2 regions of the Bradyrhizobium sp. CCBAU 53415 genome follow, and region 1 is predicted to be linked to the other one. Evidence: riboswitches for the same ligand, from Rfam matches in the RefSeq annotation. Region 1 holds a riboswitch; the other holds the start of a gene.
What was found. Region 1 has a riboswitch for S-adenosylmethionine ahead of metX (homoserine O-acetyltransferase MetX). Riboswitches for the same ligand answer to the same signal wherever they lie in the genome.

Region 1 (5,806 bases):
AAGCCGCTCGCCTGCAACTGCGCCGCGCTGCGCTCGAAGCGCGAGCTGCGTGCATGATGGCGGTGGTGATGATGTCTGGCGTGGTGCACATAAGCGTGCCGCTCTGCGCTATGACGATGATGCGGCCGTGCCGAGGCCGGAGAAACCAGCGCGGCGACCGCCGCGAAGAAGAACGCCAGCGCGACAACACAACGCGACAGGCGGAACGCAAACAACTCAACCATTCTTCATCCTTCGTTACACCCCCACTTCCCGTCGGCACGTGCCGTGACCGACATCCGTCGGGCCGTAAAGCTTCCGGATGTGGCGAGAAAAAGACACCGCGTCGGCGAATAGCTGCGATGATCTTGTGTCGGTGCTGGTCCGATGCTGCCGCATTGCGGACAACAGCGTTAACTGCAATCCTGCAAAGGCGGTTTGAAGAGAGGGAAACGGTTAATGCCCCACGCCACGACCAGGGACGACGTCCGCATCTATTTCGAAGAGGCGGGTCAGGGAACGCCGATACTTTTTCTGCACGAGTTCGCGGCCGACTACACCAATTGGGAGCCGCAGATGCGCTACTTCTCGCGCGGCCATCGCTGCATCACCTATTCGGCGCGCGGCTACACGCCATCGGACGTGCCCGAGGGGGAGGTCTATACCTTCACGCATTTCTACACCGATGCGCTCGCGGTGCTCGATCATCTCGGGATCGATCGCGCCCATCTCGTGGGGCTGTCGATGGGTGCCTACTCCTCGCTTCAGATCGGACTCAACGCGCCGCAGCGCGCATTGTCGATGACGCTCGCCGGCGTCGGCTCCGGCTCGGAGATCGAAAGTCTGGACTCCTGGCGCCAGCAATGCCGCGCCAATGCCGAACAGTTCGAGACATCAGGCTCCGCCGAGGTCGCAAAGGTCACGCGCGAGGCGCCGAGCCGGATTCCCTTCCTGGTGAAAGACCCGCGCGGCCACGCCGATTTCTATGCCGCGCTGGCGCGGCACGACGCCAGGGGTTCGGCGCGCACGATGCGCGGCTTCCAGGGCGGACGTCCCTCGATCTACACGATGACGGACGCGATCGTGAAGGTGGCAACGCCCGCGCTGATCATCTGCGGCGACGAGGATGATCCCTGCATCGGGCCCAGCCTGTTCCTGAAGAAGCACCTGCCGGCCGCGGGCCTCGCGATGTTTCCGAAGTCGGGCCACGTGCTCAATCTCGAGGAGCCCGCGCTGTTCAACGAGACGGTGGAGCGCTTCGTCACGCTGGCGGATGCCGGACGCTGGCCGGTGCGCGATCCGCGGTCGCTGGTGGCGCATTAGTCTGCCTGTCATTCCGGGCGCTCGAAGAGCGAACCCGGAATCTCGAGATTCGCGCACCATAGTTCGGCACTTCGTGCCGCCCCGGAATGACGCCTACGGCGTCATTTCCCGCCGCCCCTGCTCAGCAGAAACACCGCCTGCTCGCCGAACATGTTCCACACCCACCAGGGCAGGTTCAGCGGCACCGGGCGGCCGTAGAGATCGAGCGCGACCGAGCGCTCCATCTTGACGTTGATCTCGTCGCAGAGCTGCACGAAATCCTTGATCGTGCAGAAATGGATGTTGGCGGTGTCGTACCAGGTCGCCGGCAGGTTCTCGGTGCGCGGCATGTGGCCGCCGATCAGGAGCTGGAGCCGCATCTTCCAGAACCCGAAATTCGGAAACGACACGATGGCCCGGCGGCCGATACGCAGAAGATTTTCCAGCACCACGCGCGGCTGCCGCGTCGCCTGCAGCGTCTGCGACAGGATCACGTAGTCGAAGGCGTCGTCCGGATAGTTGACGAGATCGGTGTCGGCATCGCCCTGCACCACCGCAAGCCCCTTGGCGACGCAGCGGTTGACGCCCTCGCGCGACAGCTCGATGCCGCGGCCATCTATGCCGCGGGTCTCCAGCAGCTGAAGCAGATCACCCTCGCCGCAGCCGACGTCGAGCACTTTCGAGCCCGGCTTGACCATCTCGGCCACCAGCAGATGATCGGCGCGAAACTGGCCCGACCTGCCGGTCGCCACGCCATTCAAGGGCAGCACTTCCTGGACAGACATCGCTAGCGGTCCTCGAGGGTGAGCCCGCGGGCCTTGCCTGCCGATTGCAGGAAGGCGCGGGAGATGTCGAAGAATTCGGGCACGTCCAGCAGGAAGGCGTCGTGGCCGCGATCGGTCTCGATCTCGGCGAACGACACCCGCGCGCTGGAGGCGTTCAGCGCGTGCACCAGCGCGCGCGATTCCGAGGTCGGGAACAGCCAGTCGCTGGTGAAGGAGACCACGCAGAAGCGGGTCTGGATCCCCGCAAACGCCTTCGCCAGCACGCCGCCATGGTCGGCGGCGATGTCGAAATAGTCCATCGCGCGCGTCAGATAGAGATAGGAATTGGCGTCGAAGCGCTCGACGAAGGACGAGCCCTGGTAGCGCAGATAGCTCTCGACCTGGAAGTCCGCATCGAACGAGAAGGTCGGCAGATCGCGGTCCTGCATGCGCCGGCCGAACTTGCGATGCAGCGCCGCGTCCGAGAGATAGGTGATGTGCGCCGCCATCCGCGCCACCGCGAGCCCTCGATGCGGATGGATGCCGTGATCGGCATAGCCGCCACCGCGCCAGTCGGGGTCGGCCATCACGGCCTGGCGGCCGAGCTCGTGGAAGGCGATGTTCTGCGCCGAGTGCCGCGTCGCGCAGGCGATCGCCAGCGCGGAGAATACGCGCTCGGGATAGGCCGCGGTCCATTGCAGCACCTGCATGCCGCCCATCGAGCCGCCGACGACGGCAAACAGCGCGTCGATGCCGAGCCGGTCGATCAGCATGGCCTGCGCGCGCACCATGTCGGGGATGGTGATGACAGGAAAATCCAGGCCCCAGACCTTGCCGGTGACGGGATTGATCGACGCCGGCCCGGTCGAGCCCATGCAGCCGCCGATCACGTTGGAGCAGATGATGAAGTAGTGCTTGGGATCAATGGGGCGGCCGGGGCCGACCAGCGTCTCCCACCAGCCCGGCTTGCCGGTGACGGGATGCACATTGGCGACGTGCTGGTCGCCGGTCAGCGCATGGCAGATCAGAACGGCGTTGGAACGATCGGCGTTGAGCTCGCCATAAGTCTGGTAGGCGATCTGGAACGGGGAGAGATCGACGCCGCAATCGAGCCGCAGCGGCTGCTCGGTGCCGAAATGCGCGACCTGCGAGCTCGGATGATCCACCTCGTGCGACCGTTCGTCGGCGCTGATCGCAGGACTCGGTATCGACTTGACGCTACCCATCTCTGACATCGACCTCGTTTGCGACTGGTTGCTAGACCGCGCCGCTGACATCAGGCCATGAAAAACCCGGCCTGAACGATAGGTTCGGCCGGGATCGGAAGCGTCCCCGGCCTGTTTAGCGAGTTTTTTAACGTGGCTGCAAGCCGGCCGGCTCAAATGACCACGGAACGGGCAAAAAGCTACCGTCTTGGGCGGTTTTCGTCAAGTCGCGGCCGGATCGACCAGATTCGCCTCTGTCTCATCGACCAAGAAGGCCGTCATTTCTCTTTGCTTTCGCCGCCCCGACTGCCTAATCAGGACATCCCCCTCGAAACCACCGCAGCCAGATATGTCCCAACGTCCGCCCGCGCCACCATCATTGCAGGAATTGCGCAAGGAGATCGACGCGATCGACGAGGGCATGCATCGCCTCCTGATGCAGCGCGGCGACATCATCGACCGCCTGATCCAGGTGAAGCAGACCCAGGAGGTCGGCTCGGCGTTCCGCCCGGCGCGCGAGGCCGCCATGATGCGCGACCTCGTGCAGCGCCATCGCGGCATCCTGCCACTCGATACGGTCGAGAGCATCTGGCGCGTCATCATCTCGACGTTCACCTATGTGCAGGCGCCGTTCTCCGTGCATGCCGACATCTCCGTGAGCGAGCCGGCGATGCGTGATTCCGCGCGCTTTCATTTTGGTTTTACGGTGCCTTACGTCGCGCATTTCAGCGCGCAGGCCGCAGTCGAAGCGGTGGCGAAATCCAAGGGCGACCTGGCGCTGGTCTCGGCGACCTCCAGCCGCACGCCGTGGTGGCTGGAGCTGGAAGCAAACGGCGCGCCCAAGATCATCGCGCGGCTGCCCTTCGTCGAGCGCGCCGATCATCCGGCTGCACTGCCGGTGTTCGCGATCTCGCGCGTCGCCGACAGCGCCCTGGTGACGGAGGTCGAGACCTTCAGCGTGCGCGTCTCCGGGTGGAACGCGGAGGTCGCACGCGCCCTGTCGCCGCTCGCCGAGATCGTGGCGGTGCCGGATACCGCCTTCGATGGCGCGGCGCTGCTGGTCTCGGTCACCAGCGCGACCAGCATCGACAAAATCAGGGCTGCCCTGATCGAGGCGGGGGCCTCGGTGCGCTCCACGGCCCTCGTCGGCAGCCATGCAACGCGCTATACGGTGCCCCCGACCGGGCCGAAATCGTAAATCGCGCGCCTCGCCCCGCCACTTTCGGAGTTGAAGATGTCCCGCCCCGTGCCGAATCCCGGCATTCTCGAGATTGCGCCCTACACCCCCGGCAAGAGCCCGGTGCCGGAGCCGGGCCGCAAGGTATTCAAGCTCTCGGCCAACGAGACGCCGTTCGGGCCCTCGCCCAAGGCGATCGAGGCATTCAAGCGCGTGGCGGATCATCTGGAGGACTATCCGGAAGGCACATCGCGCGTGCTGCGCGAGGCGATCGGCCGCGCCTTCGGGCTCGACCCCAACCGCATCATCTGCGGCGCCGGCTCGGACGAGATCCTCAATCTGCTCGCGCACACCTATCTCAGCCACGGCGACGAGGCGATCTCCACCACGCACGGCTTCCTGGTCTATCCGATCGCGACCATGGCGGTCGGCGCCAGGAACGTCATCGCGCAAGAGACCAACCTCACCTGCGACGTCGACGCCATCCTCAAGGCGGTGACGCCGAAGACGAAGCTGGTCTGGCTCGCAAACCCCAACAACCCGACCGGCACCTACATCCCGTTCGACGAGGTCAAGCGCCTGCGGGCCGGCCTGCCCTCGCACGTGCTGCTGGTGCTCGATGCCGCCTATTCCGACTACGTCTCGCGCAACGATTACGAGATGGGGATCGAGCTCGTCGCCACCACCGAGAACACGGTGGTGACGCACACCTTCTCCAAGATCCACGGCCTCGCCGCGCTGCGCATCGGCTGGATGTTCGGTCCCGAGCACATCATCGATGCCGTCAACCGCATCCGCGGCCCCTTCAACGTGTCGACGCCGGCGATGTACGCTGCGGTCGCCGCGATCGAGGACACCGCGCATCAGGCGATGTCGAAGCAGTTCACCGAGACCTGGCGCAACTGGCTCACCGAGGAAATCGGCAAGCTCGGGCTGAAGGTGACGCCGAGCGTCGCCAATTTCGTGCTGATCCACTTCCCGACCGAGAAGGGCAAGACCGCCGATGACGCCGACGCCTTCCTCACCAGGCGCGGCCTCGTGCTGCGCGGCCTGAAGAACTACGGCCTGCCGCATTCGCTGCGCATGACCATCGGCACCGAGGAGGCCAATCGCCTTGTGGTCGACGCCTTGCGCGACTTCATGGCCGGCAAATGAGCGCGCAGGCGCACTTCCAGCGCGTCGCGCTGATCGGCTTCGGCCTGATCGGCGGCTCGATCGCGCGCGCTGCGAAGCTCCAGGGCCTGGCCGGCGAGATCGTCACCACCGCGCGCTCGGAGAAGACGCGCGCGCGCGTCGCCGAACTCGGCATCGTCGATGAGGTGGTGGCGACCAATGCCGAAGCGGTGAAGGATGCCGATCTCGTCATCCTCTGCATTCCC
Region 2 (5,806 bases), on a different contig from region 1:
GGCCACGCTGTCGGTGAAGATGTTGACCCAGAGATCGGGGAAGATCGCAACGAGACACGCCGGCGCGCCGACCGCCACGAAAGCGGCGGCACTGGCGGTCCAGGCGATGCGCCGGGCGCGCGCGATGCGGCCGGCGCCGATCGCCATCCCGACCATCGGCACACAGGCGATGCCGAACGAGAACGCGATCGAGGTCAGCAGAAACTCGAGTCGCGCGCCGATGCCGTAGCCGGCGAGGATCGCGGTCCCGAACTTCGCCAGCATGTGGGTGAAGATCGAGATCGTCAGTACCGATTGCAGCGGCGAGAAGCAGGCGATGGCGCCGACCTTGAGGATGTCAAAAAACATCGCCCACTGGATGCGCAGGCCGCGCAGCTTCGGTGCGATCCGCGCGCGGCCGGAGAACAGGTACCAGCCCATGATGCAGATGTTCATGGAGTAGGCGATCAGCGCGCCGGCCGCGACGCCGCGCATGCCCAGCGGCGGAACGGGGCCGAGCCCGAGGCCCAGCGTGCCGCCGAGCACGATCTGCCAGGCCGCGGAGTTGAGGATGAGGAATGACGGCAGCTTCATGTTGCCGGTGCCGCGCAGGACGCCCGCCATGGTGTTGAGCAACCAGGGCAGCACGGCGCCGCCGAAAAACACCTGCGTGTAGGCGATCGCATGCGCCAGCACATTGCCGCGGCCGCCGAGCATTTCGAGTACCGTGGGTCCGAAGATCAGCATGCCCAGCATGAAGACGAGGCCGAAGCTGATGCCGATCAGCATCGCATGCACCGCGAGCGTGCCGGCACGCTCGCGATCGCCGGCACCGAGCGCGCGTGCGATGGCCGAGGCCACCGCACCACCCATGGCGCCGCCCGACATCGTCATGGTCAGGATCACGGTCGGAAACACCAGCGCCATCGCCGCCAGCGCCTCGACACCGAGCCGGCCGACATACGAGGTCTCCGCGATCACCACGCAGATGCCGGCCGACAAGCCGATCACGTTCGGCCAGGCGAGGGACAGCAGCGTGCGCAGAATCGGCCCGTCGGTCAGCGCGCTCTTGACGGCGCGCGGGGGCGGCCGCAACGGTCGCTCTTGCTCATCGACCGGGATCTCGGCGATGTCGGACATGTCCTCTCCCGGGCAGGAGCACCTTTTGCGGCGCGGCAATGAACAGGTGTGCCAATCAATCTATTCGCGCGCAGGGCGCGGCGGGGGCTTTTGTTAGCATGGTGCGCGCCGGTTCCTCCTGCGTCGGATGCAGGCGTGCCCTGCGGCAGCGCATTCCAATAGGTGAACTTACCCGATCGTCCAGACCAGTGGTGGACGGCCACCGGCTGCGGAACGCATGTGCACGCCGATATGCCGGCCGCAACCCGCGGCGAGCCCTTCGACCAGTCCCTCCAGCACCCTCGTGCAAGCGCGGTGATGGTCGGCGACGTCGTCCATCAGCTTCCAGCTCCGCTGGCGGATTTCGAACGTGCCTTCTGATCGCGTCATCTCGGACGCATCATCCTGCGCGGCGAGCAACGCGCTCAGGAACGATGCGAACTCGCTCGCACCGCCGCGGGTCATCGCCAGCGCCGCTGCAACCTCGTCGAAATATTGCATGCCGATCAGCTTGCCAGTGAGATGCAGGAGATAGCCGGCATCCTCCGGGCCGAACAGTTGCACCATCACGGGCGCAGCGGTGCGGACATATTCCATCGCGTAGTTGCGATAGGCTTTTTCCAGACGCGGCTTCGGCCAGCTCTCGACCGGCAGCGCCGGCGCGGTCTTCGCATCGAACAACGGCGCCTCCAGATGCCGCGAAAACACCAGGCGCTGGTCCAGCTCGAGCGGGTGGTCGTACTGGTGGTAGTAGCCTTCGAGCCCGTCCTGGCCGTCGATGCTCTGCTTGGTGCAGACGAAGCCCAGCCTGAGGTCGCCGAGCGCAACGCCGTTGTTGGCGTGCCAGCCGCGCAGCATCGCGCGGCTGACTTCGCCCGGCACGCCGCAGATCGCGGTGCCCTTCCAGATCCAGCGCGGCGGCGGATAGCGGATCCAGGCCTTGGTGTCGCTCTCATACATGTATTCGACATGCACGCCGCCGATCCAGTTGGAGAGGTAGTGATATTGCGCGGCGGCGACCGCCGGCGGCAGATGATCGATCCCGAGCTTCTTGAGGCCCGGCAGGAAGCGCTCCTGCTGCTGACGGCGAAACACGCGGAAGACGAACTCGGCGGCATCAGCGCTGCCGCGCCGCGTGACGACGGTGAGGATGAGGCCGGTGAAGCAGGCGTGATAGAGGTCGGCGACCGCGCGCCAGCGCTTCCATTGGGCTTCCTGCGTGGCGTCCAGAGCGGCGGCCATGTTCACTCCCGATCGTTGGTTTGATCGAGTGTGTCACTGCACCCGCCGGCAGGCAACATGAGGTCCATGCAGGGCGCTCTGCGCGAGCGATCGTCAATTCCGCATCACGAAGTTTGCGGCGGCGCCTTGGCCGCGCGCTCTCGCTCGACCCGCTCGGTGACATCGCGCGCCATTGCCACGGACCCGACCACGACCCCACCGGCGTCCCGCACCAGCGCGAAGGTCATCTCGATGTAGAGCTTGCGGCCGCTCTGGTGCAGCGCGCGGGTCAGCGTCGGCTTGCCCGCAAGCTTCAGCGCACCACTGGCGAGCGCGGCCTCGAAACCCTTCCAGTGCGCGTCGCGGAGATGCTCGGGAATGATCAAGTCGAGGTTCTGGCCCAGCGCTTCCGCGGCGGAGAAGCCGAACAAGGCGGTCGACGCACGATTCCAGCGCGTGATCGTACCGGAGCGATCCGAATAGATCAGCGCGTCCGCGACATCGTTGAGGATGTTTGCGTCGAGTTGGGAATGATCGGTCATGTCATCACCTCGCAAGCAGCCCGGATTGGTTACGCATCCTGCCACACATTGGATGTCATCGCCCGACTTGATCGGGCGATCCAGTATTCCGAGACAGCAGTGATCGGATCGAGAGGCTGCGGCGTACTGGATGCCCCGGTCAAGCCGGGGCACGACAGTAGGGTGGGGGGCTACACCCGGAAATGCTTCGATAGTTTGAGGCCCTGGGCCTGATAATTGGAGCCGATGCGCTGGCCGTACATCGCGTCGGGGCGGGCGAGCATCTTTTCGTAGACGAGACGGCCGACGATCTGGCCGTGCTCGAGGATGAACGGCACCTCGCGCGAGCGCACCTCGAGCACGGCGCGCGCACCCTGCCCGCCGGCGCCGGCATAGCCGAAGCCGGGATCGAAGAATCCGGCATAATGCACGCGGAACTCGCCGACCAGGGGATCGAACGGCACCATCTCCGCGGCGTAATCGGGCGGCACCTGCACGGCTTCCTTGGAGGCGAGAATGTAGAACTCACCGGGATCGAGGATCAAGCTGCCGTCGGGGCGCGCCGAGATCGGCTCCCAGAAGTCTTCGACCGCGTAGCCGGAGCGGCGATCGACGTCGACGACGCCGGTGTGGCGCTTGGCGCGGTAGCCGACGAAGCCGTTGGCTTTCTCGCCCGATAGATCGACCGAGACGGCGACGCCGCCGGAGAGGTCGGCATCGTCGACGTCGACGAGACGCTCGGCGGCATGCAGCGCGTCGAGCTCGTCGGCGTTGAGGATGGCGTCGCCGGTGCGGAAGCGCACCTGGCTGAGGCGCGAGCCCTCGCGCACCAGCACCGGAAACGTCTTCGGGCTGATCTCGGCATAGAGCGGGCCATGATAGCCGGCGCCGATCATGTCGAAGCGGCGGGTGCCGTCGGCGATCACGCGGGTGAAGACGTCGAGCCGGCCGGTCGAGCTCTTCGGGTTGGCGGCCGCGACGATCTCCGGCGGCAGCGCCAGGCTTTCGAGCAGCGGCACGATATAGACGCAGTTGGTCTCCAGCACCGCGCCGTCGGCGAGGCTGAACTCGTGCAGCTTCAATTCGTCAATGCGCTCGGCGACGGTGGCGCCGGGACCTGGCAGGAAGCTGGCGCGGACGCGGTAGGCGATGTCGCCGAGACGCAGATCGAGGCTCGCCGGCTGGATCTGGCTCTCGACGAAGTCGTATTCGGGCAGGATGAGCCCCGCTTCCGCCATCGCCGCGATCATGCGGTCGGGCAGGATACCATTGGCGTCGGCGGCGACCGTGAAACTCAACCGGGGGCCCTCGTCAGGGGTCAAACGCATCCGCACATGCGGAAAATACCAAGCTTTTACGGCTATCCGATGGACGCCTTGACGGAAAGGGCATTGCGGAATATGAGCATCACTTATCCCGTGGTGATTTGAGCCGGCCGGCTTGCAGCCACGTTAAATAAGTCGCTAAACAGGCCGGGGACCTCTGTGATCCCGGCCAATGGAGTTATCCAGGCCGGTTTTTTGTGACCATTTCTGCTCGAATGGTCATGTCGGAGGGTCCTATGTCGAAGTCGCCTGCCAACTACCGTCCCGAAACCCGCCTGGTCCATTCCGGGACCCTGCGCTCGCAATTTGGCGAGACGTCGGAGGCGCTGTTCCTGACCCAGGGCTACGTCTACAACAGCGCCGAGGAGTGCGAGGCGCGGTTCAAGGGCGAGGATCCGGGCTTCATCTATTCGCGCTACTCCAACCCCACCATCGCGATGTTCGAGCGCCGCATGATCGAGCTCGAGGGTGCCGAGGCCGCCCGCTCGGCGGCGACCGGCATGGCCGCGGTGACGACCGCGATCCTGGCGCCGCTGAAGGCCGGCGATCACGTCGTGGCCTCGCGCGCGCTGTTCGGGTCGTGCCTCTACGTCGTGCAGGACCTGTTGCCGCGCTACGGCATCGAGACCACGCTGGTCGACGGGCTCGATCTCGACCAGTGGCAGCGCGCGCTGAAGCCGAACACGAAGACGTTCTTCCTGGAGAGCCCGACCAACCCGACGCTGGATGTGCTCGACATTCCTGCCATCGCCGAGATCGCGCACAAGGGCGGCGCACGGCTCGTCGTCGACAACGTGTTCGCCACGCCGATCTGGCAGAGCCCGCTCGCGCTGGGGGCCGACGTCGTCGTCTATTCCGCGACCAAGCATATCGACGGCCAGGGCCGGTGCCTGGGCGGCATCATCCTGTCATCGGAAGCCTTCATCGCCGAGCACATCCATAATTTCATGCGCCAGACCGGCCCCTCGATCTCGCCGTTCAACGCCTGGGTTCTGCTCAAGGGCCTGGAGACGCTGGGCGTGCGCGTGCGGGCGCAGACCGATAACGCGGCGCGCATCGCCGACGCGCTGGCGAGCCATCCGAAGATTTCGCGGCTGGTTTTTCCAGGCCGCGCCGATCATCCGCAGGCGGCGCTGGTGAAAAAGCAGATGCGCGGCGGCTCGACGCTGGTCGGCTTCGAGGTCAAGGGCGGCAAAGCGGCGGCGTTCCGCGTGCTCAACGAACTGAAGCTCGCGAAGATCTCGAACAATCTCGGCGACGCCAAGAGCCTCGTCACGCATCCGGCGACGACGACGCATCAGCGTCTGAAGCCGGAGGACCGTGCCGCGCTCGGCATCAGCGAGGGGTTCATCCGCTTCTCCGCCGGGCTCGAGCATGCGGACGATCTGATCGAGGATCTGACGGCGGCGCTGGAGAAGGCGTGAGCGCTCTTACCCTCCCCTGGAGGGGGAGGGTCGCTTCGTATGGAGCGAAGCGAAATGCGAAGCGGGGTGGGGTGGGGTGACGGTCTCTCCACCTCGTACGGTGCCCGAGTGGAGAGATCACCCCACCCCGCTCGCGCTGCGCGCGATCGACCCTCCCCCTCCAGGGGAGGTGAAGTAAATCTACATCGGCCGGTACGTCCTCACGTCCGCGGGCACG

Region 2: another riboswitch for S-adenosylmethionine. It lies ahead of XH87_RS07780 (O-succinylhomoserine sulfhydrylase); the one in region 1 lies ahead of metX (homoserine O-acetyltransferase MetX).

What each region holds. Positions count from the first base shown of each region.
Region 1 is NZ_LBJF01000026.1:466,079-471,884, forward strand. It holds gene XH87_RS26275 (TIGR02594 family protein) at 1-224, opposite strand, end outside; gene XH87_RS26280 (alpha/beta fold hydrolase) at 439-1,302, shown strand; gene metW (methionine biosynthesis protein MetW) at 1,404-2,066, opposite strand; gene metX (homoserine O-acetyltransferase MetX) at 2,069-3,271, opposite strand; SAM riboswitch at 3,366-3,445, opposite strand; gene XH87_RS26295 (chorismate mutase) at 3,600-4,448, shown strand; gene hisC (histidinol-phosphate transaminase) at 4,485-5,582, shown strand; gene XH87_RS26305 (prephenate/arogenate dehydrogenase family protein) at 5,579-5,806, shown strand, end outside.
Region 2 is NZ_LBJF01000002.1:310,092-315,897, reverse strand. It holds gene XH87_RS07800 (MATE family efflux transporter) at 1-1,119, opposite strand, end outside; gene XH87_RS07795 (hypothetical protein) at 1,288-2,340, opposite strand; gene XH87_RS07790 (PAS domain S-box protein) at 2,445-2,861, opposite strand; gene XH87_RS07785 (2'-deoxycytidine 5'-triphosphate deaminase) at 3,032-4,168, opposite strand; SAM riboswitch at 4,249-4,328, shown strand; gene XH87_RS07780 (O-succinylhomoserine sulfhydrylase) at 4,402-5,589, shown strand; gene XH87_RS07775 (SGNH/GDSL hydrolase family protein) at 5,770-5,806, opposite strand, start outside.